Regions from separate parts of the Streptomyces sp. NPDC111507 genome, predicted to be linked through region 3. Evidence: riboswitches for the same ligand, from Rfam matches in the RefSeq annotation. Region 3 holds a riboswitch; each other region holds the start of a gene.
The links. Region 3 has a riboswitch for cobalamin ahead of ACZ7M2_RS23280 (CbtB domain-containing protein). Riboswitches for the same ligand answer to the same signal wherever they lie in the genome.
Positions count from the first base shown of each region.

Region 1 (4,790 bases), on a different contig from region 3:
CCGCCCTCGCCGACGTGCGCGGCCTGCCCAGCTTGTGGCGACATCCGGCCCTCGTCCGGCTGGGTGAACTCTCCTTCGCTTTCTACATGGTCCACCTGCTCGTGCTGCGCGCGGGACAGCACCTGTTCAAACCGTCGCCGATCGGCGCGATCAGCGCCTTCGCGGTGTCCCTGGCATTCGCCTGGCTCCTGTACGAGTACGTGGAGGTACCCGCCCGGCGATGGCTTCTGCGGCCCTTCCTGAGATCCCTGCGACGCACTCCGGTGTCACGCTGATCAGGCGGGACCGTCCCACAGCACATGCAGGGTGGGCGGCTTGCGGAAGACCAGCCCCTGCGGAGTGGCCGGTCGGGCCGGGTCGAGGCGCAGGGCGGGCAGGCGTTCGAGCAGGCGCTGAAGGGCGATACGGGTCTCCAGCCGGGCGAGGTGCGCGGCGATGCAGTAGTGCGGGCCGTGCGCGAAGGCCAGCTGGAGACGCGCGTTCTCGCGGCGGACGTCGAACCGATCGGGATCGGGGAAGACGGCCGGGTCGCGGTTGGCGCCGGCCAGAGAGACGGTGACCAGTTCACCCCGGCGGATCGTGGCCGGGCCGAGGACGGTGTCACGGGTGGCGTACCGGTCCACGACCGCCGCTCCGGGTTCGAGGCGCAGCGATTCCTCGATCGCGCCGTCCAGCAGGCCGTCGTCGTCACGGACGAGGGCGAGTTGGCCGGGGTGTCGCAGCAGGTGCAGCAGCGCGTTGGTGATCATCGCCTCGGTGGTCTCTATCCCGCCGAACATCAGCACCGCGGCGTTGGACGCCACTTCGGGCAGCGCCAGCCGCTCGGCGGCGGAGCCGAGGAGCGACGCCGCGCCCCGGTCGGCGACGGTGGCTTCGACGGCGGCCCTCAGCCGCGCGTACGCCTCGGCGCCCGCGGGTGCCGCCGCGTGTCCCGCGGTGATGTCCGAGACCGACCGCACGATGGAGTCGTACCAGGAGAGCACCGTGTCCGCGCTGGTGCCGACCAGCCCGAGCGCCTCGGTCACGACGGCGACGGCGAGCGGGCCGGCGAAGGCACGCCGCAGTTCGACGGCGCCCGCCGGTTGCAGCGCGGTGATGAGCCGGTCGGTCTCCCGCTCGATGAACGAGGCGAAGCCCTCGCGTACTTCCCTGGGGCGGAAGGGAGCGGTGAAGGGCTCCCGGTGGCGGGTGTGCTCGTCACCGTCCAGGGACAGCATGCTCGGGCCGACGACCTGTGCGGTGGAGAACCGAGGGTCGTCGACGGTGAAGGTCGCGGGGTCCCGCATCACGTTCAGCGCGAGATCACGGCGGGTCACCAGCCAGCCGTCCAGCTCGGGCAGCCAGGAAACGGGCTCGTGGGTACGCAGTCGCGCCAGGCGCGGATGCGGATCCGCGGCGAGTTCGGCGAGCGTGGTCGCGGCACCGAGCGGGAAGGAGCCGACGGCGCTCATCGCAAGCCTTGGCCGGGCACGGGGAATTGGATCACAACCAAGGCTAACAATCGTGCTGAAGCCGCGGCTGACGGGGGCGTGATAATTTGCCGGGGCCAGTCAAGGGAATCCGGTGCGAATCCGGAGCTGACGCGCAGCGGTAAGGGTGACGGGCGGGGCAACACGAAGCCACTGGACGGCGGTCATACGTGACCGGAGTCCGGGAAGGCGCCTCGTCCGGCCGATCCCGAGCCCGAAGACCTGCTGGCGGACCGTACGAACGGGCCCCGCGCCTGGGCCCTCGACGCCAGAGGATGTCCCGTGCCCGTTGCGCGCCCAGCCCACCACTGTGCCCTGCTCCTTTCCGGAGCCCTGTTGCTGACCGCTTGTGGCGGCGGCTCGTCCGCCGACGGAGACAAGTCGCCGAAATCCACCGGTGCGGTGTCGCTCGACAACTGCGGCCGGAAGGTCACGATCGCCTCGGCGCCGAAGCGGGCCGTGTCCCTGAACCAGGGCAGCACGGAGATCATGCTGTCCCTCGGCCTCGCCGACCGCATGGTGGGCACCGCCACCTGGACCGACCCGGTCATGAAGGGCCTGGAGAAGGCCAACGGGAAGGTGCCGCGGCTCGCGGACGACGCCCCCTCCTTCGAGAAGGTCCTCGACGCCGAACCCGACTTCGTCGCCGCCTCCTTCGCCTCCACACTGGCCAAGGGCGGTGTGGCTCCGCGCGAGAAGTTCGAGGAGCTGGGTGTGCCCACGTACCTCTCGCCCGCCGACTGCGAGGGCAAGGACAACAGCGGTGACGGCGATGGCGTGCGCACCGGGCCGCTGACCATGGAGGCGGTCTACGGCGAAGTACGCGACCTGGCCGCGGTCTTCGGCGTCGAGGAGCGCGGCGCCACACTCGTCGCGGACCTGAAGGCACGGGTGGCGAAGGCCACGGACGGGATCGACGCGTCCGGCACCACGGTCCTCTACTGGTTCGCCAACCAGGAAGCCCCGTACATGGGGGGCTGCTGCGGCGCCCCCGGCATCATCACCAACACCCTCGGCGCGAAGAACGTCTTCGCCGACACCAAGCAGGAATGGCCCCAGATCAACTGGGAGACCGTCGCCGACCGCGATCCCGACGTCCTGGTGATCGGTGACCTCACCCGCAGGTCGCAGACCGCCGAGACCGCCACGAAGAAGATCGAGTTCCTGGAGACCAATCCGGCCACCAAGAACATGGACGCGGTGAAGAACAAGCGGTACGTGCTGCTCAGCGGACAGGCGATGAATCCGACCATCCGCACGGTCGAAGGTGTCGAGAAGGTGGCCGCGGCGCTGCGCGAGTACGGGCTCGCCGGGTGACCACCGCCGCCATGACCTCCACCGTGGTGCGTGCGGCGGCCGGGCTCGCCGTGCTCGTCGCGTCCGTGGCGGTGGCCATCACCATCGGCCCCGCGGACATAGGCGTCGGGGAGGTCTGGTCCGCGGTGGCCTCCCACCTCGGTGGCCGGACCTCGGAGCTGTCCCCCATCCGCGACGGCATCGTGTGGAACCTGCGGTTGCCCCGCACCCTGCTCGCCGCGGTCTGCGGCGCCGGGCTCGCGGTGTGCGGGGCGGTCATGCAGTCCTTGCTGCGCAACCCGCTCGCCGACCCGTTCGTCCTCGGCGTCTCCTCCGGGGCCTCGACGGGGGCCGTCGTGGTCGTCGTGCTGGGCGCCGGCGGTGGAGCGCTGTCCGTCTCCGGGGGCGCGTTCGTGGGCGCGCTGTGCTCCTTCGCCCTGGTGCTGCTGCTCAGCCACACCCTCGGCGGCACGACCGATCGGGTGGTGCTCGCCGGGGTCGCCGCCATGCAGCTGTTCTCCGCGCTCACCTCCTTCGTCGTGATGACGGCGGCCGACGCCGAGACCACCCGGGGTGTCCTGTTCTGGCTGCTGGGCTCGCTCGGCGGAGCGGACTGGACCGATGTATGGCTGTGCGCGGCCGTCCTCGCGATCGTCCTGCTGGTCTGCCTCGGACACGCGCGCACACTCGACGCCTTCGCGTTCGGGCCGCAAGCGGCGGCCTCCCTCGGCGTCTCCGTGGCCCGTACCCGGCTGGTGCTCCTGTGCGGCACGGCGCTGCTGACCGCCGCGCTCGTCAGCGTGGCCGGCGCGATCGGCTTCGTGGGCCTCGTCCTGCCGCACGCCGCACGCGCCCTCGGCGGCCCCGGACACGCCCGGCTGCTGCCGGTGACCGCGCTCACCGGGGCGGTCTTCCTGGTCTGGGCCGACACCGTGGCCCGTACCGCACTCGACCCGCAGGAGGTGCCCGTGGGTGTGGTCACCTCGCTGATCGGTGTGCCCGGCTTCGTGCTGATCCTGTACCGCACCCGAAGGGTGAACCGATGACGCTCGGCGCCGACCGTGTCTCCCGCACCGCCGCCGGCCGGCTGATCCTGGACGGCGTCGACCTCACACCACTGCCTGGATCCGTCACCGGTCTGCTCGGCCCCAACGGCTCCGGCAAGTCCACCCTGCTGCGTCTGCTCGCCGGTGTCCTCACTCCCGCCTCCGGCGTCGTCACCCTCGACGGGCACCCGCTCGGCGACCTCGGCCGCCGGGCCATCGCCCGGCGCGTCGCCGTCGTCGAACAGCAGGTCGACACCCAGCTCGACCTGACCGTGCTCGACGTCGTACGTCTCGGCCGCATCCCCCACCGACGCGCCTGGTCGCCCTCGACTCCGGCCGACGAGAAGGCCGTTCGCACCGCGCTGGAGCGTGCGGACCTGACCGACAAGGCCGACCGCTCCTGGCACACGCTCTCGGGCGGCGAGCGCCAACGCGTCCACATCGCCCGGGCACTCGCGCAGGAACCACGCGAACTCCTCCTCGACGAGCCCACCAACCACCTCGACATCCAGCACCAGCTCGACCTGCTGGCCCTGATCGCGGAACTCCGCGTCACCAGCGTCGTCGCCCTGCACGACCTCAACCTCGCGGCCATGTACTGCGACCGGGTCGTCGTCCTCGCGCAGGGCCGGGTCGTCGCCTGCGGTACTCCGGCGGAGACGCTCACCGAGGCCCTGATCGCCGACGTCTACGGCGTACGCGCCACCGTCACCGGAACGGGAGAAGGCTCCGGCGACCATCCCCACATACGGTTTCTGGGAACACTCCCCGACCGCTGAGGAACCTGCCGCGCCCACTCGGCGCGGCCCGACTCGTCATCTCGCCAGCGGCGACCAGCCCGGCCGGAGGAGTTCATGGACGTCGGTACCACCGTCTATCAGGGCGACACGGCGCTCGGCGTCGTCGAGGAGTTCGTGCATCTGCGGCTGGTGTCGTTGCGCGAACGTTCGCCCGAGCGGGACGAAGAGGTCGCCTCCAA
Region 1 is NZ_JBVKBU010000007.1:234,826-239,615, reverse strand. It holds gene ACZ7M2_RS28195 (acyltransferase family protein) at 1-275, shown strand, start outside; gene ACZ7M2_RS28190 (cytochrome P450) at 276-1,451, opposite strand; cobalamin riboswitch at 1,533-1,713, shown strand; gene ACZ7M2_RS28185 (ABC transporter substrate-binding protein) at 1,752-2,786, shown strand; gene ACZ7M2_RS28180 (FecCD family ABC transporter permease) at 2,798-3,811, shown strand; gene ACZ7M2_RS28175 (ABC transporter ATP-binding protein) at 3,808-4,590, shown strand; gene ACZ7M2_RS28170 (GNAT family N-acetyltransferase) at 4,666-4,790, shown strand, end outside.
Region 1: linked by a shared signal. The riboswitch ahead of ACZ7M2_RS28185 (ABC transporter substrate-binding protein) and the one ahead of ACZ7M2_RS23280 (CbtB domain-containing protein) in region 3 are both predicted to bind cobalamin.

Region 2 (4,790 bases), on a different contig from region 3:
GGCGCGGTGGATCGCGAGGTGCATCGGCAGTTCGCTCGTCGGAACGAGCGAACCGAGGACTTGCCGGCCCTCGAGGTCCACTCCGACGGCGTCTTCGGGCCCGAGCCGGTCGTAGGGCACTCCGGTCGGTGTGACCAGGACCGTGTCGCCGACCCGGACGGAGACGTTGCCCGACGTACCGACGACAAGCCCGTCGGCCACCGTCCGGCGGGCCGTCGCGACGAGCTCGCCCCACGCGGCCGCCACCTCCCGCTCGCGCGCGCTCTCCCCCACGTCCCGCGCTTCCCGTGCGTCCCGCCGCTGCTCAGCCATGTGGCGATCCTGCCAGGCAGGGACGTCAACCCCCTGCCGGTGAGGGCACTTTAGGGCGGAAGACAAGCGTCCGTAAGGGCACATAGCAGCGCATATCGCCCTCCACGGGTGATTGGCTGGCGATCGACGGGCTTTCAACGATCTTCCAATAGCCTCTGGGGGATTTGTCACGCACGTCGCCATTCCGGGGGGAAACATGGCTCGTGACCACAAACCACTTCTTCGCCGTGCCCGCGTCCTCGCGGCGGCGGCCGCCGTGGCGGCGCTCACCGCCGCGGGGACCGTCCTCACCGGGACCCCGGTCGCCGCGGCGGCCAACCCCAAGGGCCACGACGTCTCCTCGCACCAGAAGAACGTCGACTGGCAGAGCGCGAAAGCGAAGGGCGCCCGGTTCGTCTATGTGAAGGCGACCGAGTCCCACACGTATCGCAATCCGTACTTCGGCCGGCAGTACGACGGAGCGCGCGACGCGGGGATCCTGCGCGGCGCCTACCACTTCGCGGTGCCGGACAAGTCGTCCGGCGCCACCCAGGCCGCGTACTTCGTGCGCAACGGCGGCGCCTGGCGCGCGGACGGCTGGACGCTGCCGCCCGCGCTCGACATGGAGTACAACCCGTACGACAAGAAGCACAAGTGCTACGGCCTGAGCAAGGCCAGGATCGTGAGCTGGATCCAGGCGTTCAGTGACGAACTCGAACGGGAGACCGGCCGCCGTCCCGTCATCTACACGACCACCCACTGGTGGAACACCTGCACCGGCGGCAGCGGCGCCTTCGCCGCGAACCACGCCCTCTGGCTCGCCCGCTACGACTCGGCGGACACGGGCGCGTTGCCGGCCGGCTGGTCGACGTGGACGTTCTGGCAGTACGACAACAACGGCACGCTCCCGGGTGACCAGAATCTCTTCAACGGATCCATGAGCCGGCTCAAGCAGTTCGCCGCGGGCTAGAAGCCCTCGAACAACCTCCGGCGGAACCCGATATTCCGCCTCCGTTCGAACATCTGGTAAACCGTCGGACCGCCCCTCCCGCACACTGGTCATCACAAGCGGAGGGGCGGTCCACCGTTTGGTACACCCCAACGCCCGCCCCAGTTCATCTTCCGTTCACTCAGGTTGCCTACGGTCCACCTGCCACTGACGTCAAACAGAAGCCTGGGTAAATGGAACACATCACGCTCCTCCTCGGAATCGTGATCGTCACCGCTCTCGTGTTCGATTTCACGAACGGTTTCCACGACACTGCCAACGCGATGGCGACCACCATCTCGACCGGCGCTCTGAAGCCCAAGACGGCGGTGGCCATGTCCGCCGTGCTGAACCTCGTCGGCGCGTTCCTCTCCGTGGAGGTCGCCAAGACGATCTCCGGCGGGATCATCAACGAAGAGGGCATACGCGTCCAGGTGATCTTCGCGGCGCTCGTCGGCGCCATCCTCTGGAATCTGCTGACCTGGCTTCTGGGTCTGCCCTCCAGTTCCTCCCACGCACTGTTCGGCGGCCTGATCGGCGCCGCGGTCATGTCGGCCGGCTGGTCGTCGGTGAACGGTTCGACCGTCGTCACCAAGGTGCTGATCCCCGCGGTCGCCGCGCCCATCGTGGCCGGACTCGCCGCGACGCTGGCCACCCGGCTGACGTACCGGATCGGCAACCGCGCCGACGAGAAGGCGACCGCCAAGGGGTACCGCGCCGGCCAGATCGCCTCCGCCGGCCTGGTCTCCCTGGCGCACGGCACGAACGACGCCCAGAAGACGATGGGCATCATCACCCTCGCCCTGGTCACCGGCGGCGTCATCGCCCCGGGCTCGAACCCCCCGCTGTGGGTCATCGTCTCGGCCGGTACGGCCATCGCGCTCGGCACCTACCTGGGCGGCTGGCGCATCATCCGCACCCTGGGCAAGGGCCTCACGGACCTCGCGCCGCCGCAGGGCTTCGCCGCCCAGACCAGCGCCGCGACGGCCATCCTGGCCTCCTCCCACATCGGCTTCTCCCTCTCCACCACCCAGGTCTGCTCCGGCGCCGTGATGGGCTCGGGCCTCGGCCGCAAGGGCGGCGTGGTCCGCTGGTCGACCGCGACCCGGATGTTCGTCGCCTGGGGCCTGACCCTGCCGGCCGCCGGTCTGGCCGGTGCCTCCGCCGAGTTCCTCACCAAGCAGGGCACCTGGGGCATCGTCCTCACCGGCGCGCTGCTCGTCGCCGGCGCCGGCACTATCTGGAAGCTCTCCCGCCGCCAGCCGGTCACCGTCGACAACGTCAACGACGTCGACGACGTCGACGCCGAACCCGCGGGCGTCGTCACCGCCGCGGTCGCCGCCGTCACCCCGCCGCCCGCGGGCCCCGTCACCGGCGGCCTGTCCGGCGACCTGAAGACCACCATCCCGTCCCCGGACGCGGAGCCCACCCGCCCGGCCACGGTGTAAGGACAGAACAGCATGCACATCGACTGGGCAGCCCTCGGCTCCGTCTTCGGAGTCAGCCTCGTGACCACCGTCGGCCTCGTCGGCCTCTTCACCCTCGGCATCGTCGGACTCTCCAAGCGCGAGTCCGCGTCCGCCCAGGGCGGCTCCGCGACCCTCGCGGTCACCGGCGCGTACGTCTGCTTCGCGGCGTGCGCCGCGGCGGTGGCGTACGGCATCTTCCTGATCGTCGGCAAGTAACCCAAAACGGGCGTCACTTCGCGTGGGGTGCGGGACGGATCACCGTCCCGCACCCCACCTGTATGTGGGCCTTCGCACACTCTCCCCGCGCAGGTCAACAGCAAGTTGACGGGTCTTCCAACCCGTGGTGGACTGCCGGAGCCAAGTACGGCGACAGAAGAGGAAGCCGGTGTGAATCCGGCGCGGTCCCGCCACTGTGACCGGGGAAGGAACTCCCCGGGAGCCAGGAACTCTCCCCGCCGGTCTCGTCGAACCAGGGCGTGGACACCCTGAGTGAGGACATAACGCCATGCGCGGCTGCCCAAGTGCCCCCCGAGCGACGGTTCCACCCGACCTGACGGTCGGCTGACCCCGTGCGTGCCGATCGCGTCTACGCGTACGGCGCCGCCGCCGGCCTCCTCGGCGATCTGCTGCTCGGCGATCCCCGCCGGGGGCATCCGGTCGCCCTGTTCGGGCGGACCGCGGGCGCCCTGGAGCGGGTGCTGTGGCGGGACCACCGCGGGTGGGGCGCCCTGCACACCGCCGTATGTGTGGGCGGTGCCGCCGGACTCGCCGCCGTCGCTTCCCGCGCCGTACGCCCCTCACGTGCCGCGTCCCTCGCGCTGACGGCCGCCGCCACCTGGGCCGTCGTCGGGGGCACCACACTCGGGCGGGAGGCCCGGGCGATCGGTGACGCCCTCGCGGACGGGGAGATCGAGATCGCCAGGGAGCGGCTGCCGCATCTGTGCGGACGGGATCCCCAGGCCCTCGACGCCGACGGCATCGCGCGCGCCGTCGTGGAGTCCGTCGCCGAGAACACCTCCGACGCCGTGGTGGGCGCCCTGGTGTGGGGTGCCGTGGCCGGAGTCCCGGGGCTCGTGGGCTTTCGGGCCGTCAACACCCTTGACGCCATGGTCGGTCACAGGTCGACCAGGTACCGGCGGTACGGGTGGGCCTCGGCTCGGCTCGACGACGTCGCCGGGTGGCCGGGGGCTCGTCTCACCGCCGTGCTCGCCGCTCTCGCGGGTGACAGTCCACGAGGGGCCCTGCGAGCCTGGCGCGCCGACGCCGTCAAGCATCCGAGCCCCAACGCCGGGCCCGTGGAGGCCTCGTTCGCGGGGGCGCTCGGGGTGCGCCTGGGCGGCACCCTCTCCTACGGCGGGCGCGTCGAGCACCGGCCCGAACTCAACGGCGCCGGGCGCGCCGTGCACGTCGACGACATCGAGCGGGCCGTACGGCTGTCACGCCGTGTCGGCTGGCTCGCCCTCGGCGTGAGCGCCGGCGGGCGGCTGCTCGTACAGAGGCTTCTCAGGAAGGGGCGTACGTCATGAGCGGCGGGCTGCTCGTCGCCGGGACCACCTCCGACGCGGGCAAGAGCGTCGTGACCGCCGGGATCTGCCGGTGGCTGGTGCGACAGGACGTCAAGGTCGCGCCCTTCAAGGCACAGAACATGTCCCTCAACTCGTTCGTGACGCGCGAGGGCGCCGAGATCGGGCGCGCGCAGGCCATGCAGGCACAGGCCGCCCGGGTGGAGCCGACCGCGCTCATGAACCCCGTGCTGCTCAAGCCGGGCAGCGACCGGAGCAGTCAGGTCGTCCTCATGGGCAGGCCCGTGGGTGAGATGACGGCCCGTGGCTACCACGGCGGGCGCCAGGAAGCCCTCCTCACCACCGTGCTGGACTGTCTCGCCGAGTTGCGGGGCACGTATGACGCGGTGATCTGTGAGGGGGCCGGCAGTCCTGCCGAGATCAATCTGCGGCGGACCGACATCGTGAACATGGGGATCGCGCGCAATGCGCGGCTGCCCGTGCTCGTCGTCGGCGACATCGACCGCGGGGGTGTGTTCG
Region 2 is NZ_JBVKBU010000001.1:64,651-69,440, forward strand. It holds gene ACZ7M2_RS00330 (class II aldolase/adducin family protein) at 1-312, opposite strand, end outside; gene ACZ7M2_RS00335 (lysozyme) at 509-1,261, shown strand; gene ACZ7M2_RS00340 (inorganic phosphate transporter) at 1,474-2,727, shown strand; gene ACZ7M2_RS00345 (hypothetical protein) at 2,740-2,964, shown strand; cobalamin riboswitch at 3,076-3,216, shown strand; gene ACZ7M2_RS00350 (cobalamin biosynthesis protein) at 3,318-4,274, shown strand; gene ACZ7M2_RS00355 (cobyric acid synthase) at 4,271-4,790, shown strand, end outside.
Region 2: linked by a shared signal. The riboswitch ahead of ACZ7M2_RS00350 (cobalamin biosynthesis protein) and the one ahead of ACZ7M2_RS23280 (CbtB domain-containing protein) in region 3 are both predicted to bind cobalamin.

Region 3 (4,790 bases):
ACGGCCCCGCTGTCCGCGTGCGTCGACGAGTTCGCGCCACTGGTCGGCCAGACCATGGACCGGTACAACGCCTCCCTCGACCTGGCGGAGATCCACACGTTCCTCACCGTCCAGGCGAACTGCCTGGACGACCTGAGCACCGTGTTCCGCTGCGTCGACGAGAAGGGGGAACTGGTCGGCGCCAGCCTGTGCTTCGCCTGGCGGGACACCTTCTACGCCCGGGTGGCCGGCTTCGACTACGAGCAGACGCGCAACGCCTACGAATACTTCAATGCCGTCTACTACGAACCGCTCCGCCACATGGAACGCAACGCGATGACCACGCTCCACCTCGGGCCCTCCGCCCTGAAGGCGAAGGTTCACCGGGGATCCTCGCTACACCCCCTGTGGGCGGCCGTCGTTCCCCTGCCGGCCACCGCGCCCGCTGGACTGCGACGGGACACGGTGGCGGACCAGGCTCTCGCTGACGCGGTCCGTGAGGAGGCGGGCGCCGGCATGAGCGAGGAGGAGTGGGACCTGACCCGATTCACTTCCCTGTGAGGGAGGCCTCCGGGCCGTCGGGCTCGCGGACGGGCCACAGCACCGGGCAGAACTCCGGGTCGGAGTAGTCCGGTTGACCGGCGGGAGTCCTGCGGACCAGGAAGTCGTGTTTGTAGGGCTCCTGACGGCCGTCGGACAGGGTGTGGTCGCGGTAGGCGTTCGTCCCGTCCTGGAGATGGAACGAGATGGCCCGGCGCGGCCGCGGACTGCGGTTGGCGCCGCTGCCGTGGTAGAGAAGGCAGTGGTGGAAGGTCATGTGTCCCTTGGGAATGTGCACCGGAACCTTCTCGGCCACGGCGCCGTTTCGCTCCGCGTCTCCGTTCAGGAGATAGTCGCGCCCCACGTCCCGTGGATCACCGACCGGCCGGGCGGCGCCGTGCCGCTGCCGCCAGCGATGGCTTCCGTTCACCATGGTGATCGTGCCCGACTCCTCGGTGCAGTCGTGGAACGGAATGAAGGCGGTGAGCATTTCGTCCGACGAGCAGGTGGGCCAGAAATACTTGTCGAAGTGCCAGGAGACAATGTTCGACTTCTCCTCGGCGATGGGTGGCTTGTAGATCAGCGTGGCCTGGAAGACACGTATTCCAGGCGTCTGCGCCAAGCGGGCGGCCACCGCCCCGACGATGGGTTTCCTCAGGATTTTCCTCATCGTTTCGTCTTGGTAGTGGATGTAGTCGTTGTTGCGTTGGACATCTCCGTCGGCGGGGGTCCAGTCGGCCAGCCGGTCCGGCCGTGTCGGAAGTTCCCGATCGCGCTGACCTGCGTAGTAGCGCTCGCTCGCGTCGGTCAGGGCGTCCACTTCGGCGTCGGTGAGCAGCTTCTCGGACAAATACCAGCCACGCTCCGAATAAAGCCGGACATCTTCCTCGGACGGGAGCAGTTCGACTTCCTCGGCGGTAAGTCCTGAATGGTCGTACATTCCGCGACTCCTGTTACCGTGAATGGGGTGCAACAGCGACATCCACTCGCACGCTAGCGGACCACGGTGCGCCATGCTAGCGTTGCCGTGATTTTTTTCATGAAGACTTGACCGGGGGTTGCGGTGGCCATATTCGACAAGGATATTCGAATCCTGATCGCGGACAACAAAGACTTCCGCAACATCTGGCTCGGAGAAACGTCGGCGCATTTCGGCGGACAGCTGACCAGTTTTCTCCTACCCTTGATCGCGGTCACCTACCTCCATGCCGACGGCACGGGCGTGGGACTCGTCTCGGCGGTGCAGTTCGTCCCCGTCGTGGTGCTCTCGCTGATCGCCGGGGTCATGGTCGACCGGTATCCGCCGCGCCGCACCCTCGTCACCGCGAGTGTCGCCCAGGGTGCCGCGCTTGCGGTGCTCGCCGCGTTCCAGGCGGCCGACGGGCTGAACTTCGGCCAACTTGTTGTCGCCGCCGCCGTGATCGGTGTCGCCACCGTCTTCTATGAAGTCGCCTACCAGTCCACGCTGCCCAGGCTCCTGCCGCTGAACTCCATCGCCGCGGCCAACGGCCTGCACCAGGCGACGTATTCGGTCAGCACCCTCGCCGGTCCCGCCGCGGCCGGCTTCCTCGTCGGCCAGTTGGGGGTGTCACCGACCCTGACGGTGGCCGCCGCGTGCGCCGCCGGTGCCGCCGTGAGCGGTCTGCTGCTGCGGGGTGTCAAGGCCCCCGAACAGCCACGTGAGTCGGCGCTGAAGGCGATCGGCTCCGGGCTCCGCTACACGTGGTCCTTGCGCCCGATCCGGGACCTGTGTGTTCAGGCCGGCCTGTCGAACCTGCACGAGAAGGCCTTTCTGACCGTCTTCCTGGTGTTTGCCGTGCGTGATCTCGACATGAGCGGCACCGTCGTGGGCGTGATCACCGGCATCGGCAGTGTGGGGGCCCTGATCGGTTCGCTCTGCGCCACCCGGCTCACTCAACGGTGGGCCGTCGGCGGTGTGCTGGCCCTGGGTGCGGTGCTGGCCGCGGTGGGTCTGCTGCTCGTACCCGCCGTCAGCCAGGTCGGCGGGTACGTCGCCGTGCTCGCGTCGGTCGCCATGATGGTGAACGGCTTCGGTGTCGCCCTGTTCAACGTGTTCGCCGTCAGCCTGCGACAGGCCATTCCGCCGGAGCACCAGATCGGCGCGGTGACCGCGAGTTACCGCCTTGTCGCCCTGGGAACGCTGCCCTTGGGAGCCCTCGTCGGCGGTGCCCTGGCCGACGCCCTGTCACCCGGCACGGCGCTGTGGGCCGTCGGGATCTCCTACCTCGTCGTCTCCTTCTGGCTCACGTTCTCCCCTCTCCGCGGGGCTCGCACGCTGGAGGAGGCACAGAAGCTCGGTCGTACGACGGACACGCCCGAGTCCCAGGACGCGGACCGGTCCCCTTCGGTCTGAGAGCGAGGCCGGGGCCCGAACTCAGCTGGGTTCCGCCACCACTGACCCCCTGTTCGCAGGGGACCGGCCACCGGGTGCGAGAGGAAGATCACGCCAGGTGGCGCGGTCTTGGCCCCGCACCCGACACGCGGTACGGTCGGTGCGATATCGATGACGGCAAGACGGAAGCCGGTGGGAAACCGGCACGGTCGCGCCACTGTGAACGAGAGGCTCCAGCCCGCTGGAACCCCTTGTGAGTCAGACCCGTAGCCGTCGTCCAGTGCACCACCGAGATGGGACGCGAACTCCCGAGGAGGTCCTGCCATGGCGCAGACCGTCGCCCAGCCGACAACCACCACCCCCGTCGTTCCCGCGAAGCTGCCGCTCAAGGCGATTGCTCCGTGGGCGGTCTTCTTCGGCATTCTGATGCTCGTCCTGCTGTACTTCGTCGGTGCCGAACAGGGCGCCACCTCCGTCGTTTCCGGCTCGGACGTCCACGAGTGGGTACACGACGCCCGCCACCTTCTCGGCTTCCCCTGCCACTGACCGAGGGGACCCGCAGCACTGCCATGAACTCCGCAACGGTAAGAAATCTGCTCGTGCGGGGCATGCTGGCCGGCCTCGGTGCCGGCCTGCTCGCCCTGGTTGCCGCCTACTTCCTCGGTGAGCCGAACGTCGACAGCGCGATCAGCTTCGAGGAAGCCCACTCCCACGAGCACGAGATGGAGATCGTCTCCCGCTCTCTGCAGTCCACCGCCGGTCTCGCCACCGGCGTCCTGGTCTACGGCGTCGCCTTCGGCGGTATCGCCGCGCTCGCCTTCGCCTTCGCGCTCGGCCGCGTCGGCCGCTTCAGCCCGCGGGCGACCGCACTGCTGCTGTCCGGCTGCGCGTTGATGGCCGTGTACGTCGTGCCGTTCCTGAAGTACCCGGCCAACCCGCCGTCGGTCGGCAACCCCGACACCATCGGCAAGCGGACCACCCTGTACTTCCTGATGATGGTGCTCAGCGTGCTCCTCGCGATCGCCGCCACCATCCTGGGCAAGCGGCTGGCACCCAGGATCGGCACCTGGTACGCCACCGTTGGCGCGGTGGCCGCTTTCGCCGTCGTGATCGGTCTGGCGTACGCGTTCCTGCCGGTCATCAACGAGGTGCCGAAGGACTTCCCGGCCGCCCTGCTGTGGCGGTTCCGTCTCTCCGCACTGGCCATCCAGACCGTCCTGTGGGGCGGATTCGGCCTGGTATTCGGCGAGTTGGCCGAGCGGTTGCTGAATCCCAAGCCGGTGAAGGCCGCCGCGAGCGGACGGGTCGCCGTCCCCAGCTGACACGACCCACCACACGAGTCAGGCCCCCGGAACCATCCGGGGGCCTCTCGCGTTCTCCGCGGTCTCGTAAGTCCCCTGCCGTCGGGGCGTGTTCCGTGGACGTTGGAAGTGGTCGCCCTCGGCGCGGTCAGGAAGCGAACTTCCTGACGGCGTCAGGGCTGACGGGGGTGAAGAAGTTGACGAGGTTGCCGTCGGGGTCGCGGAACAGCAGCGAACGGTTCCCCCAAGGCATGGTGGTGGGCTTGTTGACGAAGTCCTCCACGAAGCCGGTCAGGTTCTCGTACACGCCGTCCACGTCGTCGACGAGGAACTCGATGATCACGGAACGGTTGTCGGACGGACGGGCGGCGTCAGGCGCGAACAGCGGCACGGTGCGGACGCCGGCGATCGCGAGAGTGGCCGACGCCGTCCTGAGCTCGGCGAAGTCCTGGTGGGACCAGCTCGCCCGGGTGCCGGTCGCGCGCTCGTAGAAGTCGACGAGGCGTGCGACATCGCCCGTGATGACGCGGATCGAGACGAGGTTCACGATGATCTCCAGTGCGTTCGGTGGGATGCGTACGCACGGAGACTAGGAGGGATAGCGGACACATTCCGCC
Region 3 is NZ_JBVKBU010000005.1:445,808-450,597, reverse strand. It holds gene ACZ7M2_RS23295 (GNAT family N-acetyltransferase) at 1-540, shown strand, start outside; gene ACZ7M2_RS23290 (phytanoyl-CoA dioxygenase family protein) at 527-1,459, opposite strand; gene ACZ7M2_RS23285 (MFS transporter) at 1,583-2,893, shown strand; cobalamin riboswitch at 3,013-3,161, shown strand; gene ACZ7M2_RS23280 (CbtB domain-containing protein) at 3,197-3,418, shown strand; gene ACZ7M2_RS23275 (CbtA family protein) at 3,442-4,194, shown strand; gene ACZ7M2_RS23270 (VOC family protein) at 4,322-4,720, opposite strand.